DNA from 3 places in the Romboutsia sp. D33t1_170424_H2 genome. Region 3 is predicted to be linked to each of the others. Evidence: riboswitches for the same ligand, from Rfam matches in the RefSeq annotation. Region 3 holds a riboswitch; each other region holds the start of a gene.

Region 1 (3,209 bases), on a different contig from region 3:
AAGTCATTATAACTTCGTTTGTATGAGTTTCGCTATTTCTAGCATCAGAATGCCAATTAGTGTTAGGATCACCATCTATAGCTTTATCTATAGTTTGATTTGACCAATGTCTACCGTTAGTAGTTATATTCTTTATATGACTATTATCTATCTTATAAGTCTTATCATACTCTGCTAACTCTGGAGTTCCAAAAGCTTTAAACTTCGAAACTTTAGCATCTGCATAAGTTACCTCGTTACCTTCTAATACAAGTTTAGCATCATCTAAATCTTCTTTGAACTTACTGTATAAAGGATGTGCCTTCGCTTCATTCTCTAAAGCAGTAAGTTTCTCTAAAGTCCCAAAATCAGGGTTTACTGTATTCTTATTACTGTCTGTAAATAGTTTATCCATTTTCTCTGATAAAGCATCTTCTTTATAGAACCTAGCTTCTGATATGAATGGTCTATTTTCATGGCACTCTTTAAATACAAACTTCAGTCTCTTAAAGTTTGTTGGGTTAAATTTAAATTGCATAAAGTCTTTAGTAACTTCTGCAGTACCGCTAGAAACTAATTTGAATGTATCCCCTTGAGAAGTTTCTGAAGCATATATTTCATACTTAGTAGGAAATCCTTTTTGATTTCCGCTTCTAGGTAATAATGCTATTCTATCAAGTTGTTCTATTTCATCAAAAGTGAATACCACTTCATTAGTGAAACCATTACCATTGCTTCTGTTTGTTTCCCAATGTGTATTAGGGTCACCATCATACATATATTCTATTTTTGTTGTAGAGTAAGTTCCACCATTTACTTGTGTATTAACGATGTGGTCTTTACCTAACATAAACTTGTCATCATAAGCTTTTTGGTTTTCAGTTCCATACCCTAATAACTTAGATACTTTAGTTTCAATAAAGTTAACCTCTTTGTTCTCTAGAACAAGTCTTGCATTATCTATATATTCTTTAAAGCTATCGCGGAATGGATGTCCTTCAGTTTCTTTCTCTAAAGTGTTTAATGCTTCAGGAGTTGCAAACTCTTTACTTACTTCATTCATGTTTGCATTAGTAAATAATCTTTCCATCTTATCTAGAATTCTATCCTCTTTATAGAACCAAAACTCTGCGGCACTTGCCCACTCGTCATGTGCTTCTACGAATTTGAATTTAACTCTCTTTGCTCTTACAGTATCAAATTTAAATTCAACCATTCCACCTGTAACTTTACTTCCTTCTATTTTTCCTGCTAGTTTAAAATCTTCACCTATTTCACTCTCTGAAACATATATCTCTGCACTAGTAGGATATCCTTTACCTTTAGCCCCGTCTTGTCTTGTAGCATAAGCTAATCTATTTATCTCGGCTATATCTTTAAACTCCACAATTACTTCATTTTTAAATTCATTTGTATTTCTAGTGTATGTTTCCCAATGTGTATTAAGTTTTCCATCTATAGCATTTTCTATCTTAGTTCCTGGGTAACTTCTTCCATTGTTTGTTATAGACTGTATCTCAACTCTATAAAGTTCATTATACTTAGCGAAGTTAGGATTGTTCTTAATTTTAAAATCACTAACTGTCATACTTTTAGAAACTTGTTCCTCTATCGCTAATGCTTTTTCCTTTATTACTTCGTTAGCAAAAACATTTAAAGCAGGTGTGCTGTTTGTTGCTATAACAGATATGGCCAATATTGATGCTATCTTTTTCTTCATAATATTCTCCCTCTTATATTATATGAATTTACAATAACTAAATATTTTACCCCAAATTTCAAAATATAGTCTTGCTATAGAGCTATAGTTGTTTTTATTAAATAAAAAACTACCCTTTATAAAGGGTAGTTGCCATCTAAAGTAAACATTATAAAACAATCTTACAATTATATCATAAGATAACTCTATAAAAACAAAGAATATCAATTCTTTGGCAACTGGCTGGCATAGTCTAATTTTACCTTAGCCCCTTTAGCTTTGCGTCGCTAGATTTCTCTAGGTTTGCTAATATGTAATTTTTAGTCATCTATATTAATTATACATAATTTTTTATAAATTAAAATAGTTTTTTTTAATTTAAAATAATTTTAATATATTTTTGAATATATTCTATTAAAGCAAATATTAATTATTACTACACAAAAATATTTATTAATTTTTATCTGTAATTAAGCTTCTAATATGAAATTTTTACCATTTAGGCTTTTTCCACTTATATTTATATATATGGTATAATAAGTGTAAAAATTTATACATTTTAATAAGGAGACATCTATGGATAAAATTGCACAAAACAGAGAATTTTTCAAAGCTGATTTTGAAATACTAAAACAGATAAAAACGGATAAACAAAAAGGAATACCCACTCCTTCTTTCCAAAAAGAATATGATTCAAATTCTAATTTAATAGAGTTACCTCCTGTAAGCAAAGACATTTTAGTTAAACCTAACGTACTAGATTGTATAAATGATAGAAGAAGTATAAGAAAATATAGTGATGAAAAAATAAATTTATCTGAACTTTCGTATTTACTATGGGCTACTCAAGGAATCCAAACTGTAAAAGATAAATTTAGTGCCTTAAGAACTGTACCTTCTGCTGGTTGCACTCACCCATTTGAAACATATTTAATAATAAATAATGTTGATGGTTTAAAGAGTGGAGTTTACAGATATTTACCTTTAGAACATAAACTTTTATTTATAAAGACTTTAAGCAATATAGATGATGAAATAGATAAAGCAACTCCAAACCAACCTTTTGTTCAAGGTTTCGTATCTAAAAGTGCCGTTGTGTTTGCTTGGAGTTGTATTCCATATAGAAGTGAACATAGATTTAGTATAACTGCTCATAAGAAAATACTTATAGATATTGGACATGTTTGCCAGAATCTTTACATAGCATCAGAATCTCTTAATTACGGGACTTGTGCTATCGGAATATATGATCAGGATATAATTGATAATATGTTAGATTTAGATGGAGAAAATGAGTTTGTAATTTATATGGCTTGTTTAGGTAAAAAACTTTAATAAATTAGCTTAATTATTAATATAATTGTATTACTTTAAAGTAAAAATCTCAAAAATATCTTAAATTAAGATACTTTTTGAGATTTTTTAATTTTAATATTTTTAAATAAAGTATAGTATAAAGTACTTTATTTTGATATTTGACTTAATATATATGAGGTTACTTCATCAGGAGAAATATTTAAAATAATCGCAA
Region 2 (3,209 bases), on a different contig from region 3:
ATTAGATGAAGTTGAAGAAGTCTTTAATAAAATTAGAAATGATTTAAACTATGGATTAATATATAGACCTCACCCACTGGAGCTGTCATATGTTAAATCAAGAGCCCCAGAATGCTATAAAAGATATAAAGAGTTATTAAGCTCAGCAAAAAATACAGAAAATATAATTATTGATAATTCACCTAGTTATTACGAAGCTTTTCAAATATCTGATGCACTAATAACAGATAGGTCTTCTGTATTAATTGAATATATGGCTACAGGAAAACCTGTTTTAATATATGACATAGAATTAAACAGAGAATACTATCATGAAAAAGTATTTGATATATTTTCTAATTATATAGTTGGTGAAGATGAAATGACTGTAGATAAATTTATAGATTTAGTAGTCAATAAAAAAGATTACAAAAAAGATAATAGAATTAATGCACTAAATACTGTTCTTTCAAATATTGATGGTAGTTGTGGAGAACAAGTTCACAAACATATAAAGCAGTGTATTGAAAATAATTATTTTTAAAATTTCACAATGATATTAAATACAAAAAGTCATGAATAACTTATTATATTAAGTAACTATTTTTACAAGACTTTTTGTATTTTATTATTAAAAATATTAAGTATTAATTAATACAGGTATATAATTTTAACTATAAGAGTATTTATAATAATTAATAGTTTTATACATATCCCGATAAGTTCATAAAATAAATCTAAATTAAAAGTAGTTAAATTACTACTAAAGTCTTTAATCATTTTTCAAAATCATGAATTTTTATAATATTATATGAACACAATATTAAATTTTCTTTAAAGAAAGAATAAATTTTAATATTGCAAATGTTATAAAATTTATCTAAGTAAAAACTAACTTTACTATACATTTTATTAGTATAATAAGCTTTGATTTATTAATAAGGTAGATAAGTATCATAAGAAATTTTATTAATATAATTGAGTGTTAAATCAATATTTATATCAAAAATATCTTTAGGAACTAATATAGATATAAATGTATTTAATTTTCTGGTTTTAATATTTTGAATTTATAAATAAAATTACAGTCATAATTGAAAAAAATAGGAATATTATCTAAATTTATAATATTTAGGAATTAATCTGAATAAGGATGTTTAAGTTAAAAATTTTTAGTGATGTAGAATTTATTGTCTAATACATAATTTGTATTATTTTAATAAAAAATATAAAGTTCTAATTATATCAGCCGTATAATATAAAATACAATATAAAATATAATATAAAATAAAATTACACTTTGTGATTTAACAAATAAGTTTAAATGTATTTTTAATATTAGTTTGAAAAAAAATAGTAAGAAAATACAAATAAAAACTTGATTAAATGGTAATTATACTATAATATTTAGTGTATGGAAAAAAATGTCGAAAAGTGTAAAAAAAGAACGAAAAACAACGAAAAACAAAATAGGCAAGCTAGAGAAATCTAGTGACGCAAAACTATAGGAGCTAAAGTAGAAACTATGCTAGCCAGTTGCAAAAAACTGTGTGTTTTTGTTTTCGATATATAAGGTTTATAATTTTGGAGAATTATGAATAATATATAAATTATTTTGATTGTTTGTGTCCAAATTATGCATCTCTATTTATCGACGCTGATATTATATAACTCTCTTTAGAGTTATTTTTTTTTGAAGAAATAATATTTTAATAAATCTAATAATTCAATTATATTATCAAAGTTCATTATGTATCTTACATTTTTTATTATAGGAAAAATTATGTAATAGTATAAATTATATAGAAAAAAATAAGTAAAAGTTTATAATTAAAATGATAAGAAAATTAAATATAAGAAAACGAATAATAAATATATTGATTTAATTTTATATCTAAAATAATCAAATTCTAGCAATGATAGTATGCTATGTAGTATACAAAATTACTCTTTATAGAGTGGTTTTTTGATTTATAAAATTAATGGAGGAGAGTAATATGGAAATCTATAATTTAATGAAAATGGGATTAGATGCTACACATTTAAGGAGTAATGCCATTGCAGAAAATATTGCTAACATAAATACTCCAGGGTATAAAAGAAAGTATGTTAGTTTCGAAGATACTTTAAAGAATAAACTAGAAATTCCTAGTATAAAGTTAAAGGTTGATAAGGAATCTGTGGTCAGAGAAGATGGTAATAACGTTGATATTGAACATGAGAAGGTTAATCAAGCAGCTACGACATTAGAATATAATGCGTTAGTAAGTCTTACAAATATAAAAATCGCTATGACAAAAAGTATAATATCTGGGAGGTAAATAAATGAGTGTTTTTAGTGGTATGAGAATTAGTGCAAGTGGTCTGACAGCAGAACGTATGAGAATGGATATAATATCTTCGAATGTTGCTAATATGCAGACTACAAGAACTAAAAATGGAGGAGCATATAGGAGAAAAGTAGCTAGCTTTGAAGAAAATTATGATGAAAAATTAGGGATGTTAGGTGTTAAAACAAAAAAGATTGAAGAAGATAAATCTCCTCTCAGAAAAATATATGAACCAAATCATCCTGATGCAGACAAAGATGGATATGTAGAATATCCAAATGTAGATTTATTAGCTGAAATGTCAGATCTTATAAGTGCATCGAGAGCTTACGAATCTAATGTAGATACTTTAAATGCTCAAAAAAATATGATATCTAAAGCTTTAGAGATAGGTAGATAGAAAGTAGGTGGTTAAATGACAGGAATAAGCAATATAAATATTAATTCTGATATATTCTCTAATGCTATTAATAATAAGACTACATATAAAGTTAAAGGAAATGAAAAGCCAGACAAGCAATTTGAAGATGTTATAAAGAATGCTATAGGTAAGGTAAATGATAGTATTATAAATTCAAATGAAAAGATAGAAGCGCTTATAAAAGGTGAAGATGTTTCTATGCATGATGTTATGCTATCAGCACAAGAATCTCAAATGTCAGTGCAACTTATGATTGAGATTAGAAATAAGTTATATGATGCTTACCAAGAAATTAATAGAGTGCAATTGTAATTCCTTAATAAGGAGCAGATAGATGAATTTTAAAGAGATAATAGAAAAAATAAAAGATTTTATAAAAACAAGAAAAGAAAAATTTAAGGAAATGAGAAAAGAAAAGAAAATAGCCATTATAGTTGGAGTGATTGCAATTATATTAGCTATAATATTTGGAATTAAGT
Region 3 (3,209 bases):
AAAGTTGGAAATGGTTATACAATTAGATGAAAACTTTGCTTTAGCTTACTATCATTTAGGATATCATTACTACAATCAAGGTCAATATTTAAAGGCTAGAGTTATATGGGAAGAAGCACAAAAATTAGGGTTAGATGCAGACTTAATGGCAGAGGTTCAAGAAAATATAGGAAAGATGGACTTTAAAGTTCAATATGAAGAAGGTTATAATTTAGTATTCCAAGGAAAATGTGAAGAAGGACTAGAAAAATTATTACCTCTTGAACAAGATCATCCTGATTGGTGGAACTTATTATTTATGATAGGATTAGCTTATAAAAATATGGGTGAATTTGAAGAAGCTAAGAAATATTTTGAAAAAATACTTATAACTAAACCACATCAAGTAGATACAATGGTTGAACTAGGCCTTTGTGAAGCTAGTATGTTCAATATAGATAAAGCTATAGAACACTTTGAACAAGCAGCTAAAATAAAAGAAGATCCAGAAATATTATGCAATTTAGGGATGGCATATCTAAACAAAGGTGATATAGATGATGCTATATATTATATAGAAAGAGCTTATGAATTAGATCCACAAGATGAAATTACAGTGGCATGTTTAAGAGAACTTGATAAATATAGATAAAAAATAAGTTAAAATTTACTATAAAAAAATCTAAAATTGACTTTAACTAAATTAAAGGGTATAATAAATCACTGAGATTATATAATTATATTCAAAAGTTAAAATTAGGAGCGAAGAAGTATACCTTGTATATGGGCACTTGAGGTATATGGAGTTAATAGTGCAACCGACTATTCAGATAATATTTAAATATTATTCGAATAGTCTTTTTTATTTTAAGATACAAGTTTATTGATAAGACATTAATGAAAATTAAATGAAAGCTAACAATTTTATATAGCATAAATGCGAACAAATTAAAATAATTAAAAGGACATAAATACATATAAGCTAAAAATAGGAATGAAGAAGTATACCTTGTATATGGGCACTTGAGGTATATGGAGTTAATAGTGCAACCGACTATTCAGATAATAAATCATTATTATCTTGAATAGTCTTTTTTATTTTAAAATAAAAGTTTATTGATAAGACATTAATGAAAATCAAATGAAAGCTAACAATTTTATATAGCATAAATGCACACAAAGCAAAATTATTAAAAGGGCATAAATACATATAAGCTAAAAATAGGAATGAAGAAGTATACCTTGTATATGGGCACTTGAGGTATATGGAGTTAATAGTGCAACCGACTATTCAGATAATAAATCATCATTATCTTGAATAGTCTTTTTTATTTTAAAATAAAAAGATTTAAAAAGGGTGGTGAAATTTATTGAAAAATAAATACAAGTTAGGAAAAAAAATAATATCGATACTTACGTCAGTACTAATGGTTATAAATGTGTTAATTAATACACATTTTGCGTATGCTGAAGAAGTTAAGACAGATAATCAAGGGGATACAATAGAAGTATCTATAACATGTGATAAAAAAGAGATTGAGCCTGGAGAAAAATTGAATTTTAAACTAGAGTATAAGGCTAAATATGGTCCAGGGAGTATAAAACCAGGTGATACTATAGAATTTGAAATGCCTAGTTGGCTTGAAAGATTTAGCTTTAAATTCCCCCCAGAGCATTTTAAAAGTGTACAAATGGAAGGTAATAAAGTAGTAGCAACTTTTGGGGATGATGTTTATGATGCAATAGGAGGATATGTTAATGTATCAGCATATGCAGATAAAACGGAAGAAGTAGATAATCAGAAGATAGAGGTATGGGTTGATGGAAAACCAGTTACTAGCATAGAAATAGCTATAAAACCATCTAATGAAACAGAGCCTATAATAGATAGACAGATTCTTAAAACTATAAATAATTATGACCATGTAGATTCAGATGGAAATACGGTAGGAAATATATATTATCCAGTACTAGGAAAAACTCAACAATATAGAGTATATGTTAATGAGAAATTTTCAAATATATCAAATGCAGTATTAACAGATAATATGCCTGAAGGAATGGAGCTTATACCAAGCTCTGTAAATGTAATTAAAATAGAAAGAGATAGCGCAGAAACAGATGTCACAGATAGCTTAAATATAAGCAAATCATCTAATAGGCTTAGTATAAACTTTGGAAATATTAAAGATAAATATATTGTAACTTATAAGACAAAGATTACTCAAAATTTGAGTTCTTATAAGAATACAGCAGTATTTAATAAAAGCGATGGTAAGTTAAATAGTACTGTTATATTAAAACAAAAAAATGAAGCAAAAGATGTTATAAGTAAGTATAGTTATACTTCTGCTAAAAATTCAGAAGGTAAAAATGTAGCATCTATGAACGAAAATGTAAGATATAGAATAGATATTAATGAAAATAGGTCAAATCTTAAAAATGTAACTTTAAATGACTTTACACCTAAAGGAATGGAACTTTTAAAGGACAGTATAAGTATAGGTAAATACAATAAAGATGAAAGCTTTGAGTGGGTAACAGATCAATTTAAAGATAAAATAAACACTAATAATGGAAATTTAACTATAAATTTTGGAAACGTAGATGATTACTATATTGTTTGTTACGACATGAAGATTACAAATGTTGAAGATTCATACTCAAATACTGCAAAGTTATCATACAATGGAACTAGAAATAGTGTTGATGATACGGTTAAATATGAATACAATGCAGGAGCTATAAATGCTCACAAATCTGTTGATAAGACTAAATTAGAAAAAGATGATGACCAAAGTGTTGTATATTCTATAAACTTTGAGAGTTTTGGTGTATTCCAAAAGGGATATATAGATTTAGTAGATAAATTAGATCCGAACGTAAAGATCGTAAAAGTTGAAGTTCCAGATGCTTTTTCTAGTAAAATAGATAAAGCAAATAATACAGTCAATATTATCAATGATAAGGGACAAATAAATTACAAAGAAAATTTAGAAGTAAAAATATATACTGATTTTAGCAATGTAAAAGATGGAACAACTGTATCAAATATAGCTAAAATAAATGGTAATCCAAGTAATAAAGTTGAAACTAAAAAGGGATATGCTTTTGAAGCTATTAAAGTTGATAGTGAAAATAAGGAAAGTAAGCTTAGTGGAGCTATATTTAATCTAAAAGATTCTAATAAGAAAGTTATAGGAAAATTAACTAGTGATGAGAATGGATTA

The links. A riboswitch is a leader RNA that binds a small molecule or an ion and turns the genes downstream of it on or off. The one in region 3 is predicted to bind cyclic di-GMP.
Region 1: it holds a riboswitch for cyclic di-GMP, as region 3 does, so the genes downstream of both, I4U66_RS05170 (NPCBM/NEW2 domain-containing protein) here and I4U66_RS08900 (SpaA isopeptide-forming pilin-related protein) in region 3, are expected to answer to the same signal.
Region 2: it holds a riboswitch for cyclic di-GMP, as region 3 does, so the genes downstream of both, I4U66_RS01280 (flagellar basal body protein) here and I4U66_RS08900 (SpaA isopeptide-forming pilin-related protein) in region 3, are expected to answer to the same signal.

Annotation. Positions count from the first base shown of each region.
Region 1 covers NZ_JADOZQ010000003.1:95,219-98,427, forward strand. The annotation lists gene I4U66_RS05170 (NPCBM/NEW2 domain-containing protein) at 1-1,699, opposite strand, end outside; cyclic di-GMP riboswitch class I at 1,910-1,996, opposite strand; gene I4U66_RS05175 (SagB/ThcOx family dehydrogenase) at 2,255-3,013, shown strand.
Region 2 covers NZ_JADOZQ010000001.1:245,083-248,291, forward strand. The annotation lists gene I4U66_RS01275 (CDP-glycerol glycerophosphotransferase family protein) at 1-523, shown strand, start outside; cyclic di-GMP riboswitch class I at 1,442-1,523, shown strand; gene I4U66_RS01280 (flagellar basal body protein) at 1,977-2,300, shown strand; gene flgC (flagellar basal body rod protein FlgC) at 2,305-2,709, shown strand; gene fliE (flagellar hook-basal body complex protein FliE) at 2,725-3,042, shown strand; gene fliF (flagellar basal-body MS-ring/collar protein FliF) at 3,065-3,209, shown strand, end outside.
Region 3 covers NZ_JADOZQ010000006.1:88,303-91,511, reverse strand. The annotation lists gene I4U66_RS08905 (tetratricopeptide repeat protein) at 1-631, shown strand, start outside; cyclic di-GMP riboswitch class II at 729-811, shown strand; cyclic di-GMP riboswitch class II at 961-1,044, shown strand; cyclic di-GMP riboswitch class II at 1,194-1,277, shown strand; gene I4U66_RS08900 (SpaA isopeptide-forming pilin-related protein) at 1,350-3,209, shown strand, end outside.